2 regions of the Kitasatospora sp. NPDC092286 genome follow, and region 1 is predicted to be linked to the other one. Evidence: riboswitches for the same ligand, from Rfam matches in the RefSeq annotation. Region 1 holds a riboswitch; the other holds the start of a gene.
The links. Region 1 has a riboswitch for cobalamin ahead of ACIQIB_RS05865 (CoA-acylating methylmalonate-semialdehyde dehydrogenase). Riboswitches for the same ligand answer to the same signal wherever they lie in the genome.
Positions count from the first base shown of each region.

Region 1 (10,310 bases):
GCGTGGCGGTGCACCGCGGCGGTGACCTCCTCCTCGGTGAGCGCGGCGAGGAACGACGGCAGCTTCGCGGCGGGGACGAGGAGGTCGGCCAGTCCGCACAGCAGCGCGTCGCCCGGTCCGGCGGTCGCGGCGGTGAGTGCGAGGTGGGTGCCGAGTTCGCCCGGGGCGAGGGCGAGCAGGTAGGTGCCGCCGACGTCGGGGACGAAGCCGATGCCGGTCTCGGGCATGGCGATCCTGGTGCGTTCGGTGACGACGCGGACACGGCCGTGGGCGGAGATTCCGACTCCGCCGCCCATCACGATGCCGTCCATCACGGCGATGTACGGCTTGGGGTAGCGGGCGATCCTGGCGTTGAGGCGGTACTCGTCGCGCCAGAAGCCGAGGGAGGCGGTGCCGCCGGCCCGGGCGTCCTCGTAGATGGCGCGGATGTCCCCGCCCGCGCAGAGGCCGCGCTCCCCCGCGCCGGTGATGACCACGGCCGCCACGGTCTCGTCCTGCTCCCAGCGGGCGAGGGCCTCGTCGATCCGGCGGACCATCGGGTGGGTCAGCGCGTTGAGGGCCTTCGGCCGGTTGAGGACGATCCGGCCGATCCGGCCCTCGCGTTCGAGGAGGACGTCCTCCTGTTCCGTCCCGGTGTTCATCAGGCGGCCCCGGTCAGGCCGCGGGCGACGATGACGCGCATGATCTCGTTGGTCCCTTCGAGGATCTGGTGCACCCGCAGGTCGCGGACGATCTTCTCGACGCCGTACTCGGCGAGGTAGCCGTAGCCGCCGTGCAGTTGGAGGGCGCGGTTGGCGACCTCGTAACCGGTGTCGGTGGCGAAGCGCTTGGCCATCGCGCAGAGGTGGGGGGCCTGCGGGTCGCCGTCGTCCAGCGCGGTGGCGGCGCGCCAGAGCAGCGACCTGGCGGCCTCCAGCTCGGTCGCCATGTCGGCGAGCTGGAACTGCAGGGCCTGGGCGTGCAGGAGCCTGGCGCCGAACGCCTCCCGTTCGGCGAGGTACTTGGTGGCCCGTTCCAGTGCGTCCTGGGCCCCGCCGAGGGAGCAGGCGGCGATGCCGAGCCGGCCGCCGTCGAGGCCGTTCATGGCGATCCGGAAACCTCCGCCCTCCACCCCGAGCAGGCGGTCCGCGGGCAGCCGGACGCCGTCCAGGACCACCTGGCGGGTGGGCTGGGCGTTCCAGCCCATCTTGCGCTCGTTGGGCCCGAACGAGAGTCCCGGATCCCCGCGTTCGACGACGAACGCGGAGATGCCTTGCGGCCCCTCGCCACCGGTGCGGGCCATCACCACGTACACCTGCGAGGACCCGGCGCCGGAGATGAACTGCTTGACGCCGTCCAGGACGTAGTGGTCGCCGTCGCGGCGGGCGCGGGTGGTGAGTGCGGCGGCGTCCGAGCCGGCGCCCGGCTCGGTGAGGCAGTAGCTCGCCAGGTCGCGCATCGAGCAGAGGCCCGGCAGCCAGCGGGCCCGCTGCCCGGGTGTGCCGTGGCGGTCGATCATCCCGGCGACCATGTTGTGGATGGAGGTGTAGCCGGCGATGGAGGGGCAGCCGGTGGCGAGGGCTTCGAAGGCCAGGACGGCGTCCAGCCGGGTCAGGCCGGAGCCGCCGCACTCCTCGCGGACGTGGACGCCGCCGAGCCCGAGAGCGGCCGCCCTGGCGAGGACGTCCACGGGAAAGTGCTTGTTCTGGTCCCACTCCACCGCGTACGGGGCAAGGCACTCCTGCGCGAAGTCCCTGGTGGTCGAGACGATGGCGAGCTGATCCTCGGTCAGTTCCCTGTGCACAGCGGCCCTCAGCCCATCGTGGGGATGGTGAAACTCGCGCCCTCCTTGACCCCGGAGGGCCAGCACGAGGTGACGGTCTTGGTCCGGGTGTAGAAGCGGATCGCGTCCGGCCCGTACTGGTTGAGGTCGCCGAACCCGGAGCGCTTCCAGCCGCCGAAGGTGTGGTACGCCACCGGCACCGGAATCGGCACATTGACACCGACCATACCGGTGTTCACCCGCCGGGAGAAGTCCCGGGCGGTGTCGCCGTCCCGGGTGAAGATCGCCACCCCGTTGCCGTACTCGTGCTCGCTCGGCAGCCGCAGCGCCTCCTCGTAGTCCGCGGCGCGGACCACGCACAGGACCGGGCCGAAGATCTCCTCCTGGTAGATCCGCATCCCGGGGGTGACGCGGTCGAAGAGCGTGGCGCCGAGGAAGTAGCCGCCCTCGTACCCGGGCACGGTCAACTCGCGTCCGTCGACCACCAGTTCGGCGCCCTCCTGGACGCCGAGGTCCAGGAGGCCGCGCACCCGCTCCAGGGCGTCCCGGCTGACGAGCGGGCCGAAATCGGCCTCGGGATCGTGGGCGGCGCCGACCTTCAGCGCGGCGATCCGCTCGGTGAGCCTGGCGACCAGGGCGGAGGCGGTCTCCTCCCCCACCGGCACCGCGACGGAGATGGCCATGCACCGCTCGCCGGCGGAACCGTAGCCCGCACCGATCAGCGCGTCGGCGGCCTGGTCGAGATCGGCGTCGGGCATGACGATCAGGTGGTTCTTGGCACCGCCGAAGCACTGCGCCCGCTTTCCGCGGGCCGCCGCCGTGGCGTACACGTACTGGGCGACCGGCGTGGACCCGACGAATCCCAGGGCCTGCACCCGGGGGTCGTCGAGCAGGGTGTCGACCGCCTCCTTGCCGCCGTTGACCACGTTCAGCACGCCCGGCGGCAGGCCGGCCTCCAGGAACAGCTCGGCCAGCCGCAGCGGCACCGAGGGGTCGCGTTCGGACGGCTTGAGGAGGAAGGCGTTTCCGCAGGCGATGGCGGGTGCGGCCTTCCAGAGCGGGATCATCGCGGGGAAGTTGAACGGGGTGATGCCGGCGACCACACCGAGCGGCCGGCGGAGCGAGTGGACGTCGATGCCGGGGCCGGCGCCGTCGGTGAACTCGCCCTTGAGGAGGTGCGGCACGCCGGCGGCGAACTCGACCACCTCCAGGCCGCGTTGCAGGTCGCCGTGGGCGTCGGCGACGGTCTTGCCGTGCTCGGCGGAGAGCAGTCGGGCCAGCGGCTCGCGTTCGGCCTCGACGAGTTGCAGGAAGCGCAGCAGCACCCGGGCGCGACGCTGCGGGTTCCAGCCGGCCCACTCGGTCTGGGCCTGTTCGGCGTCGGCGATCGCCGCCTCGGTCTCGGCCCGGCTCGCGAGCGGTACCCGTGCCTGGACCGTGCCGGTGCTGGGGTCGTACACGTCGCCGAACACCCCGGACGTACCGGGACATGCTTTCCGCCGATGAAATGGGTGAGTTCACGGACCATCACAAGCCTGCTCTCGTCAGGATGTCAGGTGGGATCCGAGGGAACCGGGGCACGGCGGCACGCCCGCCCGACACGCAGGTGTGCGGGACGCGGGTGCTGCCGGGCGCGGCGAGCCGTCAGGGTGACGTGCGTGCCGCGACCGTCGCAGGATCACCAGGGCCAGGAAGGACACAGACCGGTGCCATGCGTGTTTGCTCCATCCTCGTGGACAACACGGAACACCCGCAGTCGGTATCCTGACTCCCGGATCAGCGCGCGCCACCCGGCCTTCCCGGCCGGCTGCCAGTGGCTGGTACTGCGGTGACGCGCTCCCCGGTCACAGTGGCGGGACCGTGCCGGACTCACACCGGCTTCCCTGCACTGCGGGCCTTGTCCACGACCATATAGTCGGACGTCCTAGCAAGTCCAGGGTGCCGCTCCCTCCGGCTCCGCCCCGAAGCTCCCCCGAGCGGCGACCCGCGGCCCGTACGCAGAGCCGCGCCCCGGTCAGGGGGTGGGCGGGGTGAGGCGGAGGTGGAGCATGGCCTCGAAGCGGGCCCCGGGGTCGGCGAGGTCGAGGTCCGCCACCTCGGCGAGGCGCTTGAGCCGGTAGCGGAAGGTGTTGGGGTGGATGTGGACGGCGGCGGCGGCCGCGACGACGTCGCCGAAGGTGTCCAGCCAGGCCGCGAGGGTCTCGGTGAGCGCGCTGTGGTGTTCGGCGTCGTAGGCCCGCAGGCGGGCGACGGGGTTGTCGGGGAGGTCGTCCTCGGCGTGGACCCGGTCGGCGAGTTCGAGGAGGAGCGACGCGACGTAGACGTCGGAGAGATGGGCGACGCGGTGCGGCGTGCCGCCGGCGGTGAGCACCCGCAGGGCGCGGTCGGCGTCGGCCCGTGAGCGGGGCAGCTCGCCGGGGTGGGCGGCGAGCCGGCCGAGGCCGATGACCGCCGGGACGCGGGGGGCGATCCGGGAGAGGAAGGTGTCGGCGACCCGGACGGCCGCCTCGTCGGAGCCGCTCGGCAGGACGGCGTAGGTCACACCGCCGAGCGAGGCGGTGGCGGCGCGCGGGTGGACGGCGGCCAGGTGCAGGGCGAGCGCCTCGCCGGAGCGGTGGCCGGCGGCGAGCAGGTCGGGGGCGGAGGAGTCGCCGAGCACCGTCAGGGCCAGGACGCAGGCGGGCTGGGCCGTCAGCCCGAGCCGGGCGGCGGCCTGCGGTGCGGCGGCGCCGCCTTCGAGGACGGTGGCCAGCAGGTCGGCGCGGAGCCGGTGGCCGACGTCCTCGCCGGCCCGGCGGCGCAGCAGGTGGAGGGCGGCGACCTTCGCGGCCTCGGTCAGGGCGTGCTCGCCGTCGGGGCCCAGGCGGTCCTGGACGACCACCCAGATGGAGCCGAGGATCTCCCCGCCCGCCCGGACGGCGATCGCCACCCGGGGTTTGTCGGCGACGCCGTCGACGTAGAGCGGGCCCTCGCTGCGGTAGAGCGCGTGGAAGGCGCCCCGGGCCTCCAGGTCGCGGAGTTTCTCGGCGGGGACCTGGCGGTCCAGGATGGTCGCGATCCGGGCCGGGTCGCCCTCGTCCTGGCGGCTGGAGAAGGCGAGTACCTTGCCGCCGCGGTCCTCGACGGTGACCGGCCCGTCGAGGAGGGCGGCGATCGCGTTGGCGAGGGCGAACAGATCGCCGGAGAGCGGGCCGCCGACGTCCTCCCCGGCGCCCGCCAGGTCCTCGCCCGCGAACTCGTCGACGGCCAGCAGGGCCCGCAGCAGGGCGGCGACCTGGGCCCAGGAGGCGCCCGGGGTGAGGCCGAGGACGGGCACGCCGCTCCCGGCGACGGCGACGGCGACGGTGTCGTCGACGGCGACCGGCGAGCGGACGATCACGGCGGCCGCGCCGAGGCCGGCCGCCCGCTCGACCAGGGCGGCGACGGCCGGCGCACCGGCGACGCCGACGCCGAGGACGACGGCCCCGGGCAGCCGCGCGGGCTCGTCCATCGGGTCGTGGATGAGCACCCCGCCGACCGGTCGGACCGGGTCGGGGTCCCCGGCCACGACCTCGACCAGCGTCGATCCCAGGTCGGTCAGGATGCGGCCGAGGACGGCCCGCACGGTCGGGATCATGCGGTCACAGTAGGCGGGTTCACCACCGACGACGGCTCCGGGGTGGACGGTGCCGTCGCCCGCAGTGCGTCGACCGCGATCCGGGCGGCCCGGCCGATCGCCCGGTCCGCGCCGGGGTCACGCTGCCGGGGCGTCTCGGCCCGGGTGAACACCGCCACCGCGTACCGTCCGCCGTCGGGGTGCTCGACCACCCCGGCCTCGTTGCGCCAGCCGGGCAGGGTGCCCGTCTTGCCGGCGATCCGGTAGCCGTCCTCGAAGCCCGAACTGAGCCGGTGCGGCCAGATCTGACGGCCCATCACCGACCTGACCTCGGCGCAGGCCTCGGCCGGGCCCGCCTCGTCGCGCCAGATCTGGGCCAGGAGTTCGGCCGTGTCGCGGGCGGTGCCCCGGGTGGTGCGCTCGGGCACGCAGACCGACAGTGCCATCGTCTGCGCGGGGGTGAGGGCGGCGAGCCTGGCCTGTGCCTCCTCCTCGTCGGCGGCGCCGAGGTCGGCGAGCAGTGAGCCGATGAGGTCCGCGCAGCCGCCGACCAGGTGGGTCCGGTCGCGGCCGAGCCCGGCGAGCAGGGCGTTGACCCGGTCGAGGCCGACCCGGTGCAGGACGACGTCGGTGGCGGCGTTGTCGCTCGTCGTCAGCATCAGCAGGACGAGGTCGCGCAGGCTCAGCTCGACCGGGTCGGCACAGCCGGAGGTGCCGATGCCGCCGTCCCGCAGCGGCGGGGGCACCGGATGCCATTCGGTGCGTTCCAGCCGGCCGGCGGCAAAGAGGGCGAGTTCGCCGAATCGTGAAGGGGTAGGCCGGTGAACCCGCACGCTCGTGCAGTCAGATAGGTCGTCATGCAGACGGGTTCGCTGTCGGCAATGGTAGGCGGCCGAGGCGAATTGGAGGTGCGGAGCCTATGGATCTGCGACTACAACGGGTCTCATGACGGTCTTCTACTGCTCCAAGTGCGGCATTGCGCTCACGCCCGACTTGACGGCGCTGTCCGACGTTCCGATCGTCCCGGACCTCGACAGTGCTCGGCCCAAGGGAGCACGCCAGGCGTCTCCGACTGTGCCGCGGGGTCACTATGCGATCGAGCGCGAGCCGTGGGGAGCGCCTTTCGTCCGGCAGGAAGACCAAGACAACCCGGTACCGGGCTATCCTCGGGGACCGCTCATGGCCACCGAGGAAGGCTTCGTCGTCTCGGCTGGCGTCCGCGACACGGTCGTTGTCCACCCTGATGACGCCCCCGGCCTGCAGCCGCTGCCAGGGTGGGAGAACAGCACCAGTTGCTGCGGCCCGAACGGAACCGAAGGACCCAACCGAGCCTGCCCGTGTGGGGTCCGGATCGCCACTCTCGCCGCAGATTGCTCCGGGCCATACGAGCTGCACCTTGACCCGGTCCGGACGTACGCCTTCGACGGGGCAAGGCATGACGTCTGATACAGCGGACCGATCCAGGTGATCATTTAATGAGCCGCACTGAGCTGCGGGGCCGTGACAACCTGTGGCCGTGCTTTTGAGTGATCACGCGAGCAGCGTTGAGCTCCGTCCGTTGCGCTATCAGTTTGCTGCGGTCCGAGGCGACTCCTACGACGACAACTGGCTGGTCATTGGCGGGTCGGTGGCCACTCCCGAGGGCAGTTGGTCCTTTGCTGATCCATGTCTGCTGGCTCATGAAGCCCGTCAGGTGTCCGCGTGGCTGCGGGCGGTGGCCGCCGGGACGGTGGCGGTGACGGGGCCCGATGCCGAAGGCTGGCTGTCTCCGGACACATGGTTCGTCGAACCGGTCCTTGCCGTGAGCCTCGCTGATCGAAGCGACAGCGGGGCAGTGATTCGTGTTCACCTCTCCCTTGAGGCAGCGCCCCCATGGCAGCAGGGAGATGACGGGGCGGACATCTACCAGCACTTCGTGGAGATGCGGCTGGATACTGCAGCACTGCTTCGCGAGGCCGACCGATGGGATCTTGCTCTGGACTCCTTCCCGGCTCGCTAGTAGGGCTTTGTTAGGTGGTGTCGCAGGGCTGCCATGGGGTGGGTTGTCGGCAGGTGGGGCAGGTTCCGGTCCAGGTGGCCAGCAGATGTTGGAGGAGGTCCAGGGCCTGGTAGAGGGTCAGGCCCTGGCAGGGACTTTTGGGCAGGTCCGCCGTTCGGTCAGGAACAGGTGGGCGGCGGTGACGAGGGTGACGTGGCGGTGCCAGCCGGTGAATGAGCGGCCTTCGAAGTGGTCGAGTCCGAGGGTGGTCTTCAGCTCGCGGTAGTCGTGCTCGATGCGCCACCGTAACTTCGCGAGGCGGACCAGATCCCGGGCCGGGATGCCGGCGGGCAGGTTGGATATCCAGCACAGGAACGCGGCCGACCGACGGCTAGATCGTCTGCCGTTGCCGGGACGCGTAGGACCGGCTCTTGTTGCGGTTCCCGCACACCTTCATCGAGCACCAGCGGCGGCTGCGGTTCTTCGACACATCCCAGAAAGCCCAACCGCAGGTGTGCTCTGCGCAGCGCTTAAGTCGGGCAGCATCCCCGGTCGTGACCAGCTCACTCCACGCGATCGCCAGCGTGGCCAGCGGCCCACACTCCGCCGGTAGCTCCGCCGCAGGGGTCAGTGAGCCGCGCACCGTGACCAGCACAGGGTGTTCGGCCAGCACCCGGTCCGCCGCGGCGAGCAGTTCCGCGTCGGGGGTGTCGCCGACATGGGCGCCCAACTCCTCGCGGATGCCTGCGCGAAGGGTCACATAGTTCTCGTGCACTTCGGTGGGGATCTCGCAGGGTGCGTCGAGCAGGCCGCGGTCCTTCAGCCAGTCGGCCAGTCCGGCCGGGGTGGCGATCTCATCATGTGCCTCTTCCACGTCGACCGTGTTGGCGAACGCCTCCACCAGGACGGCTGAGGCCGGTGGCTCCAGCATTGCGGGTCACCTCCTACAGGTTTCCACCACTCTACCGCCTAAACGTTTTACCGGTTGCGCGATGGCGGGGGTGTACGTCAAAGTGATCTCACCGGCTAAAGCGTTAGGTAGTTAGGGGATGGTCATGGCCACAGCGGTGCCTGAACGAACGCAGACCGACAAAAGCCTCGGCACGTCGACACTGGGGCCCTGCGCCCCACCAGACCCTGGTCGCCGCAACACCGCTGTCCTGGTCGGCTTCACCGCCGCGACCAACCTCGCCGACGGCGTGATGAAGATGGCCCTCCCCCTGCTCGCCGCCCAGCTCACCAGCTCTCCCGCCCAGGTCACCGCCGTCTCGTTGACCCTCACGCTGCCCTGGCTGCTTGTCGCCTTGCACATCGGCGTGATCGTCGACCGCTTCGACCGGCGGCGGCTGCTCTGGGGCGCAAATGGGATGCGGCTGGCTGCGATGGGCTGGCTCACCGTCTCAGCCGTTACCGGTGCCCTCACGCTCGGCCAGCTCTTCACCGCCGGGGTGATCCTCGGCGTCGCCGACGTACTGGCCTCGACCTCCGCCTCCGCTCTGGTACCGGCTGCGGTGCCGGCAGCGGGCCGGCAGCGCGCCAACGTCTGGATGGTGGGGGCCGAGACCGTGGGGCAGGAGTTCGCCGGGCCTTTCATCGGCGGGCTGCTGCTGGCCGCCGGGACGGGTCTCGCGCTGGGGCTGATAAGCGCCTCCTACGCGGTCGCTGCCCTGGCCCTGCTCCTGCTGGTGGGCCACTTCCGGGCCGACGGGCCCGCCCCGGACGCGGCTCCCGTCTCGGTCAACAGCCGGATCGCCGAGGGGCTGCGCTTCCTCTGGCGAGACGAGGTGCTGCGCACACTGTCGCTGGTCGTCGGTGTGCTCGCCGCCGTCTGGGGCGCCTGGCTGGCGCTCATGCCGCTCTACGCCCAGCAGGCCATGGAACTCGGACCGCAGCAGTACGGCATTGTGCTCAGCGCCCTCGGCATCGGCGGGCTGGCCGGCACGATGGCTGTGACCTGGGTGAACCGGCTGCTCGGTGCTCGCCGGGCGATGTTCGCCGACCTGATCGGCACCGCCGCGATGGTGGCGCTGCCCGCCCTGACCACCAACATCTGGGCAGTGGCGGGCGGTGCCTTCCTCGGCGGTATGGGCGGCACGCTCTGGACGGTCAACTCCCGGACCGTCGCCCAGCGCAAGGTCCCCGACGAGATGCTCGGCCGCTACGACGCGGCGGCTCGGCTCTTCAGCTTCGGCGCCATGCCGCTCGGTGCGGCTCTGGTGGGCCTGCTGGCCGAACTGGGCGGCATGCGGCTGGCCTTCGGGGTGTTCGCGGTAACCACAGCGGCGACGCCGGTGCTGTTCCTCAGGAACGTCACCCGGTCGGCCCTGGAATCCCGTTAGGAACGCACCTTCGGACCTTTCCGCGTTCCCCGCCCGATGCACCGGGCAGATGCGCCCCAAGGCGACACGGGACCCGGAAGGCCCGGAGGCATACCCCAGCCGCCTCCGGGAGAGGGCCCCGTTGACGGTGACGACTGTCCCGGATCCTGACCAGACGGGGGACTGAAGTTCCACCCTCGGCTCGGACACTCTCCATCTACGCCGCGAGGGTGTGGCCTTGCTGGTGCCGCTGGTGGATTTCGGGTGGCGTGGGGTAGCCCCACTCGGGGTGCCTGCGGAGAACGCCTGCGGTCATGGAAGGTCTCGATGAACGCGAAGACCTCCGCGCGGGCGGTGGCGCGGTCCGGCCAGACCGGGTGCCGATCTCCTCCTTCAGTACGGCGAAGAAGCTCTCGGCAGCGGCGTCATCGTAACAGGAGCCGACTCGCCCCATCGACTGCCTCATGTCCAACTTGCTTATCCCGGTTCGGGATTCACTCGACGTATATTCGGCGGATTCAATTGATCGTCGCAACACCTTGATTGAGGTGGTGTTGCATGGGACGGCCAGCAGGTTGGATCACGACGTTGACGGGGCGTCCGGCGATGCGTTCGCCGGGGCGGCCCCCGATCCGGCGCGGTGTGGAGCGGGAGTTC
Region 1 is NZ_JBIVRD010000004.1:28-10,337, reverse strand. It holds gene ACIQIB_RS05875 (enoyl-CoA hydratase/isomerase family protein) at 1-641, opposite strand, end outside; gene ACIQIB_RS05870 (acyl-CoA dehydrogenase family protein) at 641-1,783, opposite strand; partial or broken gene ACIQIB_RS05865 (CoA-acylating methylmalonate-semialdehyde dehydrogenase) at 1,792-3,290, opposite strand; cobalamin riboswitch at 3,499-3,689, opposite strand; gene ACIQIB_RS05860 (PucR family transcriptional regulator) at 3,777-5,378, opposite strand; gene ACIQIB_RS05855 (serine hydrolase) at 5,375-6,190, opposite strand; gene ACIQIB_RS05850 (hypothetical protein) at 6,874-7,356, shown strand; partial or broken gene ACIQIB_RS05845 (transposase) at 7,474-7,701, opposite strand; gene ACIQIB_RS05840 (CGNR zinc finger domain-containing protein) at 7,727-8,266, opposite strand; gene ACIQIB_RS05835 (MFS transporter) at 8,448-9,674, shown strand.

Region 2 (19,243 bases), on a different contig from region 1:
CTTCAACCCGGTGCACACCATGAAGCTGGTCGAGGTGGTCCGCACCGTGCTGACCGCCCCGCAGGTGGCCGAGGACGCCGCCGCGTTCTCCCGCGACCTGGGCAAGGAGCCGGTGGCGGCGGGCGACCGGGCCGGCTTCGTGGTGAACGGGCTGCTCTTCGCCTATCTGAACCAGGCCGCCGCGATGTACGAGTCCCGGTACGCCACCCAGGAGGACATCGACGCCGCGATGCGGCTCGGCTGCGGCCTGCCGATGGGCCCGCTGGCGCTGCTCGACCTGATCGGCGTGGACACCGCCCGCACCGTGCTGGAGGCGATGTACGAGCAGTCCAGGGACCGGCTGCACGCGCCCGCGCCGATCCTCGGCCAGCTGGTGGCGGCCGGGCTGCTGGGCCGCAAGACCGGCCGCGGCTTCTACACCTACGAGGCGCCGGGCTCGTCCAGGACGGTCGACGCGGCGACCGCCGGCACCGCGGCGCGGGTGCCGGGCCGGGAGGTGCGCGACGTCGGAGTCTGCGGCTCGGGCACCATGGCCACCGGCATCGCCGAGGTGTTCGCCAAGGCCGGGTACCCGGTGCTGCTGGCCGCCCGCGGCCAGGAGAAGGCCGACCGGGCCAAGGCGCGGCTCGCCGGGTCGCTGGAGCGCTCGGTCTCCCGGGGCCGGCTGACGGCGGACCAGCGGGACGCGGCGCTGGCGCTGGTGACACCGGTCGACCGGTACACCGAGCTGGCCGGGGTGGACCTGGTGGTCGAGGCGGTGGCCGAGGACCTGGCGGTCAAGCGCGAGCTGTTCGCCACCCTGGACAAGATCGTCAAGCCCGGCGCGGTGCTCGCCACCACCACCTCCTCGCTGCCGGTGATCAGCTGCGCCACGGCCACCTCGCGGCCGCAGGACGTGATCGGGATGCACTTCTTCAACCCGGCGCCGGCGATGCGGCTGGTCGAGGTGGTCTCCACGGTGCTGACCGCGCCGGACGTCACCACGACCGTGCTGGAGCTGTGCGCGGCGGTGCGCAAGCACCCCGTGGAGTGCGGCGACCGGGCCGGGTTCATCGTGAACGCGCTGCTCTTCCCGTACCTGAACGACGCGGTGCGGATGCTGCAGGAGCACTACGCGACGGTGGACGACATCGACACCGCGATGAAGCTGGGCTGCGGCTATCCGATGGGTCCGTTCGAACTGCTGGACGTGGTCGGCCTGGACGTCTCGCTGACCATCGAGCAGGTGCTGCACCAGGAGTTCCGCGAGCCGGGTCTGGCGGCGGCGCCGCTGCTGGAGCACCTGGTGGCGGCCGGCTGCCTGGGCCGCAAGACCGGCCGCGGCTTCCGCGACCACGCGCGCCGGTGACCGCGCCGTCGACCGGGGGCGCCGGGCCCCGCGGCGCGGTGCCGCACGGGTCCCCGCCGCCCGGCTGGAGCCCCGGGGCGGTGGCCGCCCGGTGGCCGAGACCGGCCGTGACCGGCCCGGTTCCGCCGGTGCGCCGGGGAAGGCCGGCCACCCCGGCGTCGGGGACGTGTAGCGTTCCGGACATGGATCGGGTTCAGTCAGCCTCCCCACAGCACGCCGCCGTACCGCGCGGCGCCGACCGGCCGGCCGGGTCCGGCCCCGCCGTCCCCGACACCGGCCCGGGCAGCCGCCGGGCGGCCGCGCAGCGCCAGCAGATGCGCCAGGACCTGGCGACGGCGGCGATGGAGCTGTTCGCCTCGCAGGGCTACGAGGAGACCACGGTCGATCAGATCGCGGCGGCCGCCGGGGTGGCCCGACGCACCTTCTTCCGGTACTTCCGGTCCAAGGAGGAGGCGATCTTCCCGGACCACGACGACACCCTGGTCCGGGTGGCCGACCTGCTGGCCAGCGCCGAGCCCGAGGAGCACCCGCTGGACGTGGTCTGCCGGGGCATCAAGGAGGTGCTGCGGATGTACGCCTCCACCCCCTCGGTGTCGGTCGCGCGGTACCAGCTGATCCGTCAGGTCCCGGCGCTGCGCGAGCGGGAGATCGCGGTGGTGGCCCGGTACGAGCGGTTGTTCACCCGCTATCTGCTGGGGCGGTTCGACACCCGCGAGTCCATCCCGTCGGGCTGGCAGCGCGGCGGTGAGGACGACTCGATGCTGGCCGAGGTCTCGGCGGCGGCGGTCGTGGCGGCGCACAACCACGTGCTGCGGCGCTGGCTGCGGGCCGGCGGGCGGGGGGACGTGGAGGCGCAGCTGGACCACTCCTTCGAGGTGATCCGGCGGACCTTCTGGGCCGCCTCGGAGCCCGGCCCGCGACGGCGTGGGTCGCTGGTGGCACCCGGTGCCAGTGCGACGCCGCTGGAGACGGCGGCCCGGAGCGCACTGAGTGCCAGCCCCGGAGGTGAGGTGCTCATCACAGTGGCCAGGACGGACGCCCCGCTGGACGTGGTGGTGGACAGCATCAGGGCTGCGCTGATCAGCGCCAAGGAGGCCTGAGCAGCAGCGTCTTCGCAGGTCGAAGCGGTTTCACAGGGCTTTGGGGGCCCGCGCCGGAGGGTCGGCGCGGGCCCCTTCCGCGCCTGCGGGCACCCGGTCGAACACGGATCCGGTTCACCCGAATTGATGACACCCGGTGTCTTTACGCGTGGCACAGGGTGCCACTACCTTGTTACCCACCAGTCGCGGCGCCGCGGCTCCCACCTCGGCGCGCCGTCGTCCGGCGTTCCCACACCCCGGGAGCTCTGCCCTACGCCAGGCACCAGCCGGGCGCACGCCAGGCCCACCCCGCCAGACCACCCACCACCCACCTCAGCGAAGCCGGTGTCCGCTCCCGGCTCCCCCAGACGCCCTGTGCTCCCTCGGCACAGGTACGCCTTCGGAGGCAGCCATGAAGGAAATCCTCGACGCGATCCTCAGCTCCGACAGCACGTCCGCGGACTTCGCCGCGCTCAGACTGCCGGAGTCCTACCGGGCGGTGACGCTCCACAAGGACGAGGAGCAGATGTTCGCGGGCCTCGACAGCCGCGACAAGGACCCCCGCACGTCCCTCCACCTCGACGAGGTCGCCCTGCCCGAGCTGGGCCCCGGCGAGGCGCTGGTCGCCGTCATGGCCAGCGCCGTGAACTACAACACGGTGTGGAGCTCGATCTTCGAACCGGTCTCCACCTTCGGCTTCCTGGAGCGCTACGGCCGCCTCTCGCCGCTCACCAGGCGCCACGACCTGCCGTACCACGTGGTCGGCTCGGACCTCGCGGGCGTGGTCCTGCGCACCGGCGCCGGGGTCAACGCCTGGAAGCCGGGCGACGAGGTGGTCGCCCACTGCCTCTCGGTCGAGCTGGAGTCCTCCGACGGCCACAACGACACGATGATGGACCCGGAGCAGCGGATCTGGGGCTTCGAGACCAACTTCGGCGGCCTGGCCCAGCTGGCCCTGGTGAAGACCAACCAGCTGATGCCCAAGCCCGCCCACCTGACCTGGGAGGAGGCCGCCTCCCCCGGTCTGGTCAACTCCACCGCCTACCGCCAGCTGGTCTCGCAGAACGGCGCGGGCCTGAAGCAGGGCGACAACGTGCTGATCTGGGGCGCCAGCGGCGGCCTCGGCTCGTACGCCACCCAGTACGCGCTGGCCGGTGGCGCCACCCCGATCTGTGTGGTCTCCAACGACCAGAAGGCCGAGATCTGCCGGGCGATGGGCGCCGAGGCGATCATCGACCGCTCCGCCGAGGGCTACCGGTTCTGGAAGGACGAGAACACCCAGGACCCGCGCGAGTGGAAGCGCCTCGGCGGGCGGATCCGCGAGCTGACCGGCGGCGAGGACGTGGACATCGTCTTCGAGCACCCCGGCCGCGAGACCTTCGGCGCGAGCGTCTACGTCACCCGCAAGGGCGGCACCATCGTCACCTGCGCCTCCACCTCCGGCTACATGCACTCGTACGACAACCGGTACCTGTGGATGTCGCTCAAGCGCATCGTCGGCTCGCACTTCGCCAACTACCGCGAGGCCTGGGAGGCCAACCGCCTGATCGCCAAGGGGAAGATCCACCCGACGCTGTCCAAGGTCTACCCGCTGGAGCAGACCGGCCAGGCCGCCCTCGACGTCCACCACAACAAGCACCAGGGCAAGGTCGGCGTGCTCTGCCTCGCCCCCGCCGAGGGCCTGGGCGTGCGCGACGCCGAGCTGCGCGCGAAGCACCTGCCGGCCATCAACCTGTTCCGCGAGGTCTCCGAGCGGGCGGCAGAGCCGAGCCGGGGCCTCTGATGGCAGACCGCGACCGCCCCTGGCTGATGCGGACCTACGCCGGCCACTCCACCGCGAGCGACTCCAACGCCCTCTACCGGCGGAACCTGGCGAAGGGTCAGACCGGTCTCTCCGTCGCCTTCGACCTGCCGACCCAGACCGGCTACGACTCCGACCACGTCCTCGCCCGCGGCGAGGTCGGCCGGGTCGGCGTCCCGGTCGGCCACGTCGGGGACATGCGCACCCTGTTCGAGGGCATCCCGCTCGACCGGACCAACACCTCGATGACGATCAACGCCACCGCGATGTGGCTGCTGGCGCTCTACCAGGTGGTCGCCGAGGAGCAGGGCGCCGACATCTCCGGGCTCACCGGCACCACCCAGAACGACATCGTCAAGGAGTACCTCTCGCGGGGGACGCACGTCTTCCCGCCGGGCCCCTCGGTGCGCCTGATCACCGACATGATCGCCTACACGGTCGGGCGCCTCCCCAAGTGGAACCCGATCAACATCTGCAGCTACCACCTCCAGGAGGCCGGTGCCACCCCGGTCCAGGAGATCGCCTACGCGATGTGCACCGCCATCTCGGTGCTGGACGCGGTCCGCGACTCCGGCCAGGTGCCGGCCGAGCGGATGGGCGAGGTGGTCGCCCGGATCTCCTTCTTCGTCAACGCCGGCGTGCGCTTCGTCGAGGAGATGTGCAAGATGCGCGCCTTCGCCCGGCTCTGGGAGAAGGTCACACTGGAGCGCTACGGCATCCAGGACGCCAAGCAGCGCCGCTTCCGCTACGGCGTCCAGGTCAACTCGCTGGGCCTGACCGAGGCCCAGCCGGAGAACAACGTCCAGCGGATCGTGCTGGAGATGCTCGCCGTCACGCTCTCCAAGGACGCCCGCGCCCGGGCCGTCCAGCTGCCCGCGTGGAACGAGGCGCTCGGCCTGCCCCGCCCCTGGGACCAGCAGTGGTCGCTGCGAATCCAGCAGGTGCTCGCCTACGAGTCCGACCTGCTGGAGTACGGGGACCTCTTCAACGGCTCCGAGGTGGTCGAGGCCAAGACCGCCGAGCTGCTGGCCGGCGCCGAGGCCGAGATCGCCAAGGTGCTGGAGATGGGCGCCCGGGCGGGCAACCGGGGCATCATCCCGGCCGTCGAGTCCGGCTACCTCAAGTCCAGCCTGGTCGCCTCGCACGCCGCCCGCCGGGCCAGGATCGAGTCCGGCGAGGACAAGATCGTCGGGGTCAACTGCTTCGACACCACCGAGGAGAGCCCGCTCACGGCCGACCTCGACACCGCGATCATGGTGGTCGACCCGGCCGCCGAGCAGTCCGTGCTCGCCGCGCTGGAGGACTGGCGCGCCCGGCGCGACGAGGCCGCCGCCCAGCGGGCGCTGGAGGAGCTCAAGGCCGTCGCCGCCACCGACGCCAACCTGATGGCGCCGACGCTCGACTGCGCCCGGGCCGGGGTCACCACCGGCGAGTGGGCCTTCGCCCTGCGCGAGGTCTTCGGCGAGTACCGCGCGCCCACCGGCGTCGGCGGCGCCCCGGTCGCGGTCGCGGCCGAGCCGGGCGGCGAGCTGGCCGCGGTCCGCGCCGCGGTGGCCGCGACGGCCGCCGAGCTCGGCGCCGGCAAGCTGCGGCTGCTGGTCGGCAAACCCGGGCTGGACGGGCACTCCAACGGCGCCGAGCAGATCGCCGTCCGCGCCCGGGACGCCGGGTTCGAGGTGGTCTACCAGGGCATCCGGCTGACACCCGAGCAGATCGTCTCCGCCGCCGTCGCCGAGGACGTGCACTGCGTGGGCCTGTCGATCCTCTCCGGCGCCCACACCGAGCTGGTTCCCGACGTACTGCGGCGGCTGCGCCGCGCCGGGGTGGAGGATGTCCCGGTGATCGTGGGTGGCATCATCCCGGCAGCGGACGGCGAGGCCCTCAAGGCCGCCGGCGTCGCCGCCGTGTTCACCCCGAAGGACTTCGGCATCACGACCATCATCGGCCGGATCGTGGATGAGATCCGGCTGGCCAACAGGCTCCAGCCGTGGACGCCCGAGCCCGCCGCGACCACCAGCTGACCCCCGGAAGGAACTGACCCGCCCTCATGAGCAACGCCAGCCCGACGCCCGCCGCCGCCTTCGACCGGCTCCGCCCCCGCCGCTCCTGCCTCGCGGTACCGGGCAGCAACCCGCGCTTCCTGGAGAAGGCCCAGGGCCTGCCCGCCGACCAGGTCTTCCTCGACCTCGAGGACGCCTGCGCCCCGCTGGTCAAGGAGAGCGCCCGGCACTCCATCGTCGACGCGCTGAACAACGGCGACTGGGGCGGCAAGACCCGCGTCGTCCGCGTGAACGACTGGACCACCCACTGGACGTACCGCGACGTGATCACCGTCGTCGAGGGCGCCGGCCCGAACCTCGACTGCATCATGCTGCCGAAGGTCCAGGACGCCGAGCAGGTCAGGGCCCTCGATCTGCTGCTCACCCAGATCGAGAAGACCATGGGCTTCGAGGTCGGCCGGATCGGCATCGAGGCGCAGATCGAGAACGCCAAGGGCCTGATCAACGTCGACGCCATCGCCACGGCCTCGCCCCGACTGGAGACGATCATCTTCGGCCCGGCCGACTTCATGGCCTCGATCAACATGAAGTCCCTGGTGGTCGGCGAGCAGCCGGCCGGCTACCCGGCCGACGCCTACCACTACATCCTGATGCGCATCCTGATGGCCGCCCGGGCCAACGACCTCCAGGCGATCGACGGCCCCTATCTCCAGATCCGCAACCAGGAGGGCTACCGCGAGGTGGCCGGCCGCGCCGCCGCGCTCGGCTTCGACGGCAAGTGGGTACTCCACCCCGACCAGGTCGCCGCCGCGAACGAGATCTTCTCGCCCGCGCAGGAGGACTACGACCACGCCGAGCTGATCCTCGACGCCTACGACTGGTGCACCTCCGAGGAGGGCGGCGCCAAGGGCTCCGCGATGCTCGGCGACGAGATGATCGACGAGGCCAGCCGGAAGATGGCACTGGTCATCGCCGGCAAGGGCCGCGCCGCCGGTCTCAAGCGCACCTCCACGTTCGAGCCCCCGCAGGCCTGACCCCCAGGAGCCCTGATCATGCAGTTCGGACGCACCTACGAGGAGTTCGAGGTCGGCGCGGTCTACAAGCACTGGCCCGGCAAGACGGTCACCGAGTACGACGACCACCTCTTCTGTCTGCTCACCATGAACCACCACCCGCTCCACCTGGACACCAACTACGCCGAGAAGACGACGGACTTCGGCAAGAACGTCGTGGTGGGCAACTACGTCTACTCCCTGCTGCTCGGCATGTCCGTCCCGGACGTCTCCGGGAAGGCCATCGCCAACCTGGAGGTCGAGTCGCTGCGGCACATCGCGCCGACCTTCCACGGCGACACCGTCTACGGCGAGACGACCGTGCTCGACAAGTGGCCGTCCAAGTCCAAGGACGACCGGGGCATCGTCCACGTCGAGACCAAGGGCTACAAGCAGGACGGCACCGTCGTCTGCGTCTTCCGCCGCAAGGTGATGGTGCCGACCGAGACCTACACCAAGGAGCGCGGGGGCGAACAGCCCGGGCGCCCCACCCCGCAGCCCTAGGACCCCGGACGGGTAGGCCGCCGTCATCGGCCGAACCCCACCCCGGTACGGGGGCCCTGCTGCCGCAGCCACGCCGGCGGGGCCCCCGGCAATCCCCCCCCCCCCCCCGCTCTTCCGCCCTCACCCCCACCCTCTTCCTCTTCTCCACAGGAGCCGCACGATGGGACGCCTCGCACAGACCGACGGCCTCACCGAGATCCAGCGGGACATCCTCGCCACCGTGCGGGATTTCGTCGACAAGGAGATCATTCCGGTCGCGACCGAGCTGGAGCACCGGGACGAGTACCCGACCGCCATCGTCGAGGGGATGAGGCAGCTCGGCCTCTTCGGCCTCACCATCCCCGAGGAGTACGGCGGCCTCGGGGAGTCGCTGCTGACCTACGCCCTGGTGGTGGAGGAGATCGCCCGCGGCTGGATGTCGGTATCCGGAATCGTCAACACCCACTTCATCGTCGCGCACATGATCAACGCGCACGGCACCCAGGAGCAGAAGGACTACTTTCTGCCGAAAATGGCGGCCGGCGAGATCCGCGGCGCCTTCTCGATGTCCGAGCCGGGCCTCGGCTCCGACGTTTCCGCGATCTCCACCAAGGGGGTCCGGGACGGCGACTGCTACGTCCTCAACGGCCAGAAGATGTGGCTCACCAACGGCGGCACCTCCACCCTGGTCGCGGTGCTCTGCAAGACCGACGAGGGCGGCAGCACCCCGTACAAGAACATGACCACCTTCCTGATCGAGAAGACGGCGGGCTTCGGCCCGAACCCGTCCGTCCCCGGCCTGACCGTGCCCGGGAAGATCGAGAAGATGGGATACAAGGGCGTCGACACCACCGAGCTGGTGCTGCAGGACGTCCGCGTCCCGGCCGACCGCGTCCTCGGCGGCGTCCCGGGCCGGGGCTTCTACCAGATGATGGACGGCGTCGAGGTCGGCCGGGTCAACGTGGCCGCCCGCGGCTGCGGCGTCGCCCGCCGCGCCTTCGAACTGGGCGTCTCCTACGCCCAGCAGCGCTCCACCTTCGGCAAGAAGATCGCCGAGCACCAGGCGATCCAGTTCAAGCTCGCCGAGATGGCCACCAAGGTGGAGGCCGCCCACCAGATGATGGTGATGGCCGCCCGGAAGAAGGACGGCGGCGAGCGCAACGACCTGGAGGCGGGGATGGCCAAGTACCTCGCCTCCGAGTACTGCAAGGAGGTCGTCGAGGACGCCTTCCGCATCCACGGCGGCTACGGTTTCTCCAAGGAGTACGAGATCGAGCGCCTCTACCGGGAGGCCCCGATGCTGCTCATCGGTGAAGGTACTGCGGAGATCCAGAAGATGATCATCGGACGCCGGCTGCTGGAGGAGTACCGCATCGCGGAGTGACCCCCGGGCGGGGGACGCGCCGAGCGGGGGTCTCCCCGGGCAGGCGACTCAACCGACCCGGTGACGGCCGGTCGACGGGCGTGCGGGCCCGTCCCGGCACCGCGCCGTGCCACCAGGAACCCCGGCCTGGTCCGCCGGGAGTCCGGCACGGCCTTCCGGAAGCGGCCGCAGGGCGTACAACTGCTGTCACACGCCCGGCGGCCGCTTCCGCGCGTCCGCGACACGCCCTTGGCGGTCCCCGGTTCCTCCGGGACGCCCGTTGAGACAAGAGTCACCGGCCTCGTCAGGACCCTTGGGAACCGGACCGGGGCGAGCTACGGTCGTACACACAGAAGGCGCGCGAACGCCGCGCACAGGACACATGAACGAGCAGGCGGGTTGCCCACCCACCGTGTGCTCCCGATAGCATCCACCGGGACAGCAGCCGTCCCTTTATTACTCGATCCCCGCGGTGGCCCCCGTCCAGCGGCCATGATCCCCCGCGACAAAGGTCTTCGATGCCCATCAGCCCGTCCCCTCACACCTCCGTCCCGGAAGGCGATGCCCTCGCCGCTCCGACGGCCGGTCGGCGACCCCGCGTGACCATCGCGCGCGGAGCCACCCCCTGGTTCGTCCCCACCCTCGCCACGGCCGCCGTGACCACCGCGCTCACCCGGCGCAGCGGCAAGTGGGCCCTGGCGGCGGTACCCGCCTGCGCGCTCGGCGCGGGCATGCTGTGGTTCTTCCGCGACCCCGAGCGTGAGATCGGCACGGGCAGAGTGATCTCCCCCGCCGACGGCGTGGTGCAGAGCATCGACGCCTGGCCGGACGGCCGCACCCGGGTCGCGATCTTCATGAGCCCGCTCAACGTCCACGTGAACCGCGCGCCGCTGCCGGGCACGGTCACGTCGGTCGAGCACGTGGCGGGCGGCTTCGTGCCCGCGTTCAACAAGGACAGCGACCAAAACGAGCGGGTCGTCTGGCACTTCGACACCGAGCTCGGCGACATCGAGATGGTGCAGATCGCGGGGGCCGTGGCCCGCCGGATCGTGCCGTACGTCGAGGCCGGAACCAAGGTCGAGCAGGGCGATCGGATCGGTCTGATCCGGTTCGGGTCCCGGGTCGACACCTACCTGCCGGCCGGCGTCGAGGTCGGCGTCGAGGTCGGCCAGAAGACCACAGCCGGGGTGACGCGCCTTGACCGTGACTGATCCTGAGACGATCGTCGGCCTGGACGACGAGGAGACGGTTCTGCGCCGCCGCCGCTGGGCGCGCGACCGCGAGCTGCGTGCTCCGCGTTCTCCGCAGCACCTGTCCACCGCCGACTTCCTGACCCTGGGGAACGCCGTCTGCGGCTTCCTGGCGATCTACTCGATCACCACCGGGGTCCTGGTCCCGCACATCACCAACCCGGACGTCGCTCCGGACCGGCACAGCGCCGCCACCGCGGTGACGCTGCTGCTGATCGGCTCGATGTGCGACCTCTTCGACGGGCTGGTGGCGCGCAAGCTGCGCTCCTCCGCCCTCGGGGCCGAACTCGACAACCTGGCCGACCTGATCAGCTTCGGCATCGCGCCGGCCTACTTCGTCGCGGTCTGGGGCATGGTCTCGCCGGGCTCCGACAGCCGGCTCTCCGCCCTGATCGCACTGACGGTCCTGCTGTCGGTGGTGCTGCGGCTGGCCCGCTTCTCGGCCGTGAAGATGCGCCCGGGGGTGTTCCAGGGCATGCCCTGCCCGATGGGCGCCATGACGGTGATCGCCATCGTGCTGCTGGACCCGCCGTTCCTGCCCGGCCTGCTGGCCATCGCGGGCACCGCGTACCTGATGATGAGCCGCATCGAGTACCCGAAGCCGCAGGGGCTGCTGGCCACCGCCACGCTCTGCTGGATCGTGGTCTCGATCGGCTGCCTGGCGGCCTGGGCGACCGGCCTGCCCGGCGGCGACATGCTGCTGCACATCGGCGCCTTCGCCCAGATCACGCTGGCCGCGATGGCTCCGCTGCTGGTCATCCGCCGCAAGGTGGGCCAGAAGGTCGGCGACGTCCGCGCCCGCCGCGCGGAGTCCCGGATCGGCTGACCGGCCGCACGCGCGACCGCATGACGGAGGGCCCGGATCCACTGGATCCGGGCCCTCCGTCATGTCCTGGGCCCTGAGCCCTGGAGCCTGGGGACCGCCGGCCGGGTTACGCCCCGCCGCGGTGGACGCTGAACGCCGAACGGCGGGCCGCGCGGGCCACGCCCGGGTCCGGGTGGACACCGGAGACGGCGGTCAGCACCGAGGCGGCCCGGGGGTGCCTGGACTGCCTGGCGCGGGCGAACAGCCGGACCGGGTCACCCGCCGAGGCGCCCTCGACATGGCCGACCAGCAGATCCGTCTCCCCGTGGTCGAGTACGGCGGCGGCGGTGTCCACCCAGAGCCAGGCGGCGTCCTCCGCGCCCAGCACATCGGCCGGGGAGACCCCCTCGTCCGACTGCTCGGCCAGCCAGAGCAGCGCGTACGGGCGCAGCACCGGCTCGTCCACCGCGGCGCGGACGGCCTGTTCGGCGGTGCTGCCGGCCACCCGGAGCGCCTCGAAGGCCAGGCCGCGGACCAGCGCGTCGTCGCCCTGGGCGGCGTCCAGCAGCTCGGCCACGGCCCGGTCGGCCGGACGGGCGGCGACCCAGGCGCGGAACTCGGCCCGGGCCGGGCCCGGCGAGTAGTCGGCGCAGGCGTTGAGCAGTTCGAAGGCGCTCTGCTCGATGTGGCCGGCGGCGGTCTGCGCGACGGTGCAGATCTCCTCCAGCTTGGCCCGCACCGCCCAGTGCCCGAGCGGCGAGAGTTCGGCGGCCTCGTCCCGGCGGACCACGGCGCCGACGGCGGCCAGGCCGTCCAGCATCCAGTCCAGGACGGCGGCGACGTCGGACGGCGCGGCCGGGGTGTCGATCTGCGGCTCGCGGCAGGTGCCGCGGACGGCGGACACGGCGGAGGCGGCGTGCGGGATGGGCGAGAGGCCCAGCGCACCGGCGCCACCGCCGACCCGGCGCTCGTCCAGGCCCCGGCGCAGCAGCTCCAGCAGTTCGCTGTCGGCGACCGGGCCGGCCACCAGGTGCAGGAAGGAGAGCAGCTGTGGTGCCTGGTCGACGGCCTGCCCGGCGAGCACCGCGAAGACGCCGCGCAGCGCGGCGGGCGGGACGGGGGCGAGCAGCGTCCAGGCGTCGAACAGCGCCGACCAGCCGCGGACCACGGCCTCGTCGTCGTGCTCCCAGGCGTGCAGGCGCCAGCCGGGGGCGGCGCCGCCGTCCCTGGCCTCGACCAGGCCGACCAGCAGGGCCTGGCCCCAGGCCCGGGCCGCGGCGCCCACCGTCATGGCGAGTGCCCGGCCGGCGGCGCGGGCGTCCTCGGGGAGCAGTTCGCCGCGCTTGTCGACCTCGGAGAGTTCGCCGGCCCAGCGGGCGATCCGGACGGCGTCGACGAGCATCCGACGGGCCAGCGGAGCGAGCTCGGCGGGGGCCGGGAAGCCCTCCGGTACGGGGACCCGGCCTCGGCCGGGAGCGGGTGCGGGGCCTCGTCGGCGGGGTACGCCGGGAGCGCCCGGCCTGATGCCGGCGGGGCGGTGGGCCGTTCCGGGGAGACGGGTCACCGTCGCACCGGTACCGATCGTCGGCGGGAGCGGGGCATCACGGTCGCGCGGGTTCCGAGACGTCACGTCGAGCAGTCTTCCCCTTGTACCGGCCTTCTGTCACATCCGGTTGGCCACGGACTCCGGAAGGGCGGTCGCGGCGGGTCGACAAGATCGGGCAACAGAGGCCAAACCGCCTGGCCGGATCTGCATGACGCGAACACGCCAGGTCAGAGCGGTCGGCCGGCCGGGCCGGAGGAAGCTGCCGGACGGCCGGCCGGAGCCGTCGTCAGAGCAACGGCGTGAGCCAGCGGCGCAACAGCTCTTCATAGCGGTCGGGGTCGGCGTTCCAGAGGGCGGCGTGGTCGGCGCCGGGGAAGGCCTGGAGGCTGACCAGGTCGAAGCGGCGGTCGGCGAGCCGGGCGGCGGCCCGCCAGGGCGCCACCGGGTCGTCGGGGCTGTGCAGCACCATGGTGGGCACCCGCAGGTCGGTGCCCTCGGCGAGCCGCGCGAAGTCGGCCAGGTCCACCCCGGTCCGGCCCTCGGCGGCGAGCGCGCCCGGCCCGGCGGCCGTACGGCCGAACCCGGCCCGGGTGGCGCCCCGGCGGGCGAAGACCGGCCGGTCGAGCACCGGGGAGTCCAGTACCAGGCCGCTGATCGCCGAGGTCCAGGCGGACCGGGCGGCGGTCTGCAGCACCATCGTGGCGCCGAGCGACCAGCCGTGTAGGACGACCCGGCCGGCGCCGCTGTCCAGGGCCAGCCGCACTGCCGCCTCGACGTCCCGCCACTCGGTCTCGCCGAAGTCGTCGAGGCCGTCCGGCGCGGCCGGCGCGCCCCGGTCTCCCCGGTAGGTGACGGCGAGGGCGGGCAGACCGAGACGGTGCAGCACGGGCAGCACCGGGAGCGTCTGCTGCCGGTCGGCGCCCGGGCCGTGCACCAGGATCACCCAGGTGCCGCGTTTGCCGTCGAGCCGCCAGGCGGGCAGGGCGCCCAGCTCACCCTCGGCGGCGGTCTCGGCGTAGGGCAGGCCGAGCGCGCCGGTCGGGTCGCCGAGGTGGACCCGGGGGGTGAAGCGGACCTCGGTGCCGGGCGTCAGGGCGCCCCGGTCGGCGCGGACCAGTCGGCGGGTGACGCCCTGTTCGTCGGCGTGCAGGATCTCGTCGACCACCGCGTGGCCGCCCTCGTCCCACTCGACGGCCCAGCGGCCGGGGCGGGTGCTCTCCGGGCTGCGGGTGAAGGTGGCCCGCCCGACGGCCAGGCTCCGCACCGTGACGGGGCCCGCCTGCGGCCGGGAAACGGCCGCCGGGTGGAGCATCCGCCGGACGGCCCTGCGCCCGGCCAGCAGTACGGCGGCCCCGGTGCCGACGGCGGCGGCCGCCACGGCGGCCGCGGTTCCCCAACGCATATCGCTCCCCGCTCTGTTGATCGCGGACTGGGCACCCACCAGTCCACTCGCGGGACCGGACCGGGGCCACCGGGCATGGGCCGACCGGGTGTCACGCCGGACGGGACAGCGGGGGCCGCGGCCTCCACCTGCGGCCGGGCGATCGCGCCCTCTCCGCACCCCCGCGACACCGACCCGCGGAGGCGGCGCGCGGGCGGGCCGTGTGACCAACCCCTCCGTGACCTTGGTTGACTCCCGGTTCGGCCGCGTGATGGGATCCTTCAGCCAAACGGAGGCATGCAGAGGAAGCCGGTGCGAGTCCGGCGCGGTCCCGCCACTGTCACCGGGGAGCACGCTCGGATCAATTCCCTCCTTGCCCGCCAACAGGCAGGAGGGGCCCATCGGCGGGCCGTCAGAAGCCGCTGGAGGCTCCGGGGGTGTGTCGGACCCGGAAGCCAGGAGACTCTCGCCGCCGGTACGTCGATCCAGGGCGCGGACCCTGAGTGAGGACACGCACGCGATGCAGGCTGCCCCGACCGCCCGCCCCCTCTGCCGCCCTTCGCCGTGCGCCCGCTGACCCGCGCGGCCGCCTTCGCGCTGGGCGCCGTCGCGGGACATCTCGCCGACGCCCGCTTCGCCGATCCCCGGCGCGGCCACCCGGTGGCCGCCTTCGGCAGCGCGGCGGGCCGGCTGGAGAAGACGCTCTGGCGCGACGACCGCGCCGTCGGCACCGCCTACACCGCGCTCTGCGTGGGCACCGTCGCGGCCGGGGCGGTGGCCGCCGAACGCGCCCTGGGCCGGCGGCCGCTCGGCCGCGCCGCGCTGACCGCCGCCGCGACCTGGACGGTGCTCGGCGGCACCTCGCTCACCCGGGAGGCCAGGACCATCGGCCGCTCGCTCGCCGCGGGCGATCTGACGGCGGCCCGGGAACGGCTGCCGCATCTGTGCGGGCGCGACCCGAGCGCGCTGGACGAGCAGCAGATCGCCCGCGCGGTGGTCGAGTCGGTCGCCGAGAACACCGCCGACGCCGTGGTGAACGCCCTGGTCTGGGGCGCGCTCGCGGGCACGCCCGGGCTGCTGGCGTTCCGCGCCGTCAACACGCTGGACGCGATGGTCGGCCACCGCTCGCCGCGCTACGCCCGGTTCGGCTGGGCCTCGGCCCGGCTGGACGACGTGGCGGGCTGGCCGGGCGCCCGGCTGACCGCGCTGCTCACCGTGGCCGCCGCGCCCGAGCCCCGGACGGCCTGGCGGATCTGGCGCCGGGACGGCTCCGCGCACCCGAGCCCCAACGCGGGCCAGGCCGAGTCCGCGTTCGCGGGCGCGGTCGGCGTGCGGCTGGGCGGCACCCTCGCGTACGGGGAGCGGGTGGAGCACCGGCCGGTGCTGGGCGGCGAACTGCGGCCGGTGACGGTGGACGACATCGAGCGGGCCTGCCGGCTCTCCCGCCGGGTGGGCCTGCTGGCCCTGGGCACGGCCGTCGCCGGGCACGCGGCGGTCCGGGCCGCCACAGGAAGCCGGACCGTCCTGGGACGGAAGAAGAGGAGGAGCGCATGAGCAACGCACTGCTGGTCGCCGGGACGACCTCGGACGCCGGCAAGACCGTGGTCACCGCGGGCATCTGCCGCTGGCTGGCCCGGCAGGGTGTCCGGGTGGCGCCGTTCAAGGCGCAGAACATGTCGCTGAACTCCTTCGTCACCGCCGGCGGCGCCGAGATCGGCCGCGCCCAGGCGATGCAGGCGCAGGCGGCCCGGGTGGAGCCCGAGGCGGCGATGAACCCGGTGCTGCTCAAGCCGGGCGCGGACGGCCGCAGCCAGGTCGTGCTGCTCGGCCGCCCGGTCGCCGAGGTGGGCGCGCTGGACTACCGCGAGCGCAAGCCGGTGCTGCTGGAGCGGGCCCTGGAGTGCCTGGCGGACCTGCGCAGCCGCTACGACGTGGTGGTCTGCGAGGGGGCCGGGTCGCCCGCCGAGATCAATCTGCGCGACCGGGACATCGCCAACATGGGTCTGGCCACCGCCGCCGGGCTGCCGGTGGTGGTGGTCGGGGACATCGACCGCGGCGGGGTGTTCGCCGCCATGTACGGGACGCTGGCGCTGCTGTCCGCCGAGGACCAGCGCCATGTGACGGGCTGGTTCGTCAACAAGTTCCGGGGCGACGCCCGGCTGCTGGCGCCCGGGCTGGAGATGCTGGACCGGCTGACCGGCCGCCCGGTGCTCGGCACCCTGCCGATGCTGCCCGGGCTCTGGCTGGACGCCGAGGACTCGCTGGACCTGTCCACCGTGGTGGACCGCGCCGAAAACCGCGGGCCGGTCGGCGCGGACGTGCTGCGGGTGGCCGTGGTGCGCTTCCCGAGGCTGTCCAACTTCACCGACGTGGACGCGCTGGTGCAGGAGCCCGGGGTGCTGGTCCGCTGGGCCACCCGGCCCGAGGAGCTGGCCGACGCCGACCTGGTGATCCTGCCCGGCACCCGGGCCACCGTCGCCGACCTGGCCTGGCTGCGCGAACGTGGTCTGGAGCCGGCCCTGAAGGCACGGGCCGCCGCCGGGCGGCCGGTTCTCGGTGTCTGCGGCGGCTACCAGATGCTGGCGCGCGGCATCGTGGACGAGGTCGAGTCCGGGGCCGGCGAGGTGGCCGGGCTCGGGCTGCTGCCGACGCGTGTCCGGTTCGGGGCCGCGAAGGTGCTCGGCCGTCCGGTCGGCGAGGCGTACGGGCAGCGGGTCGAGGGGTACGAGATCCATCACGGTGTGGTGGCCGTCGAGGGGGGAGACCCCTTCTTCTCCGACGGCCGGGGCCGCGCTCTGGACGGCTGCCGGGTGGGCGCGGTCTGGGGCACGACCTGGCACGGCGCACTGGAGAACGACGGGTTCCGTCGCGAACTGCTGCGCGAGACCGCCGAGTTGGCCGGCCGGGCGTTCGTTCCCGCGCCGGACACCTCGTTCGCCGCGGCGCGCGAGGCCCGGCTGGACCGGCTGGGGGACCTGATCGAGGAGCACGCGGACACCGACGCGCTGTGGAAGCTGATCGAGGGCGGGGTGCCGGCCGCGGGGTCGCTGCCGTTCCTGCCGCCCGGAGCGCCTGAGGAGGCCGACAAGGCATGAGTGACGTCCGCTACCCCTTCACCGCGATCGTCGGTATGGCCGACCTGCGGCTCGGACTGCTGCTCAACGCGGTCTCCCCGGCCGTCGGCGGCGTGCTGGTGCGCGGCGAGAAGGGCACCGCCAAGTCGACCATGGTGCGCGCGCTGGCCGGCCTGCTGCCGTCCATCGCCACCGTCGACGGCTGCCGCTTCGCCTGCGACCCGGCCGCGCCCGACCCGCAGTGCCCGGACGGCGCGCACGCCGGCGCCACGGCCTCCGGCCGTCCGGCCCAGCTGGTCGAGCTGCCGGTCGGCGTCTCCGAGGACCGGATCGTCGGCTCGCTGGACCTCGAACGGGCGCTCGCCGAGGGCGTCAAGGCGTACGAGCCGGGGCTGCTGGCGCGGGCGCACCGGGGCGTGCTCTACATCGACGAGGTCAACCTGCTCCAGGACCACGTGGTGGACCTACTGCTGGACGCCGCCGCGATGGGCCGCTCCTACGTGGAGCGCGAGGGCGTCTCGGTGCGGCACGCGGCCCGGTTCCTGCTGGTCGGCACGATGAACCCGGAGGAGGGCGAGCTGCGCCCGCAGCTGCTCGACCGGTTCGGCCTGACCGTGGAGATCGCCGCCACCCGCGACCCGGCGGAGCGCGCCGAGGTGGTCCGCCGCCGCCTGGCGTACGACGCCGACCCGGCCGGGTTCGCCGCCCGGTTCGCCGAGGACGAGCGGGCGCTCGCCGAACGGATCACCACCGCACGGGAGTTGCTGCCCAAGGTCGAACTGGCCGATGTGGCGCTGCGTCAGATCACCGCCGTCTGCGCGGCGTTCGAGGTGGACGGGCTGCGGGCGGACATCGTGATGGCCCGTACCGCCGTCGCGCTGGCCGCCTGGGCGGGCCGGACGGAGGTGCTGGAGGAGGACGTCCGCAAGGCCGCCCGGCTGGCCCTGCCGCACCGCCGCCGGCGCAACCCGTTCGACGCGCCCGGCCTGGACGAGGAGCAGCTCGACCGGACCCTGGAGGAACACGCCGACCCGGAGCCCGAGCCCGCGTCGCAGCCCGAGCCGCAGCCGGAGGACGGGCCCGAGGGCGGCCCCGAGGGCGACGGACCCGACCCGGACGGCGGTCCGGACGGGGGCGGCCCCGACGGCGGTGGCGGCGCACCCGAGCCGACCGGGCCGACCGGCCCGGACGCGCCCGGCGCCGAGGCACCCGCCCCCGAACCCGGACCGGCCCCGGAGCAGACGCCCGAGCAGGCGCCCGTGCCCGCACAGCACCCCGCCCCCGCGCGCGAGTCCGCGCCGGTGGCCGCCGGGGAGCCGTACCGGACCAGGCTGTTCAAGGTGGACGGCACCGGGCGCGGGGCCCAGGGCCGCCGCTCCCCCGCCGAGACCGACGGCGGCCACACCATCCGCGCCCGGCGCCCGCAGGGGCGGCTGGCCCGGCTGCACCTGAGCGCCACCCTGCAGGCCGCCGCGCCGCACCAGGCGGCGCGCGGGCGGGCGTCCCGCGCGCTGGTGCTGCACAAGGACGACTTCCGCGAACAGGTCCGCCAGGGCCGGGAGTCCAACCTGGTGCTGTTCCTGGTGGACGCCTCCGGCTCGATGGCGGCCCGGCAGCGGATGACCGCCGTCAAGGGCGCCGTGCTCTCGCTGCTGATGGACGCCTACCAGCGGCGCGACAAGATCGGCATGATCACCTTCCGGGGCGCGTCCGCCGAGCTGGCGCTGCCCCCCACCTCCTCGGTCGAGGTCGGCGCCGCCCGGCTGGAGTCGCTGCCCACCGGCGGACGCACCCCGCTGGCGGCCGGGCTGCTGCGCGCGCACGAGGTGCTGCGGGTGGAGCGGATGCGCGACCCCGACCGCCGTCCGCTGCTGGTCGTGGTGACCGACGGCCGCGCCACCGGCGCCCGGGACGCCGTCGCGCAGTCCCACCGCGCGGCCGCCCTGTTCGCCGCCCAGGGCGTGGCGAGCGTGGTGCTGGACTGCGAGACCGGCCCCGTCCGGCTCGGCCTCGCCCGGACGCTGGCCGCCCGGCTCGGCGCCTCCGCCGTTACCTTGGACG
Region 2 is NZ_JBIVRD010000010.1:63,161-82,403, forward strand. It holds gene ACIQIB_RS12460 (3-hydroxyacyl-CoA dehydrogenase family protein) at 1-1,348, shown strand, start outside; gene ACIQIB_RS12465 (TetR family transcriptional regulator) at 1,531-2,448, shown strand; gene ccrA (crotonyl-CoA carboxylase/reductase) at 2,840-4,210, shown strand; gene ACIQIB_RS12475 (protein meaA) at 4,210-6,249, shown strand; gene ACIQIB_RS12480 (HpcH/HpaI aldolase/citrate lyase family protein) at 6,276-7,262, shown strand; gene ACIQIB_RS12485 (MaoC family dehydratase) at 7,281-7,784, shown strand; gene ACIQIB_RS12490 (acyl-CoA dehydrogenase family protein) at 7,945-9,147, shown strand; gene ACIQIB_RS12495 (phosphatidylserine decarboxylase) at 9,645-10,337, shown strand; gene ACIQIB_RS12500 (CDP-alcohol phosphatidyltransferase family protein) at 10,324-11,202, shown strand; gene ACIQIB_RS12505 (hypothetical protein) at 11,309-12,583, opposite strand; gene ACIQIB_RS12510 (alpha/beta hydrolase family protein) at 13,014-14,129, opposite strand; cobalamin riboswitch at 14,410-14,574, shown strand; gene ACIQIB_RS12515 (cobalamin biosynthesis protein) at 14,673-15,662, shown strand; gene ACIQIB_RS12520 (cobyric acid synthase) at 15,659-17,203, shown strand; gene ACIQIB_RS12525 (putative cobaltochelatase) at 17,200-19,243, shown strand, end outside.
Region 2: another riboswitch for cobalamin. It lies ahead of ACIQIB_RS12515 (cobalamin biosynthesis protein); the one in region 1 lies ahead of ACIQIB_RS05865 (CoA-acylating methylmalonate-semialdehyde dehydrogenase).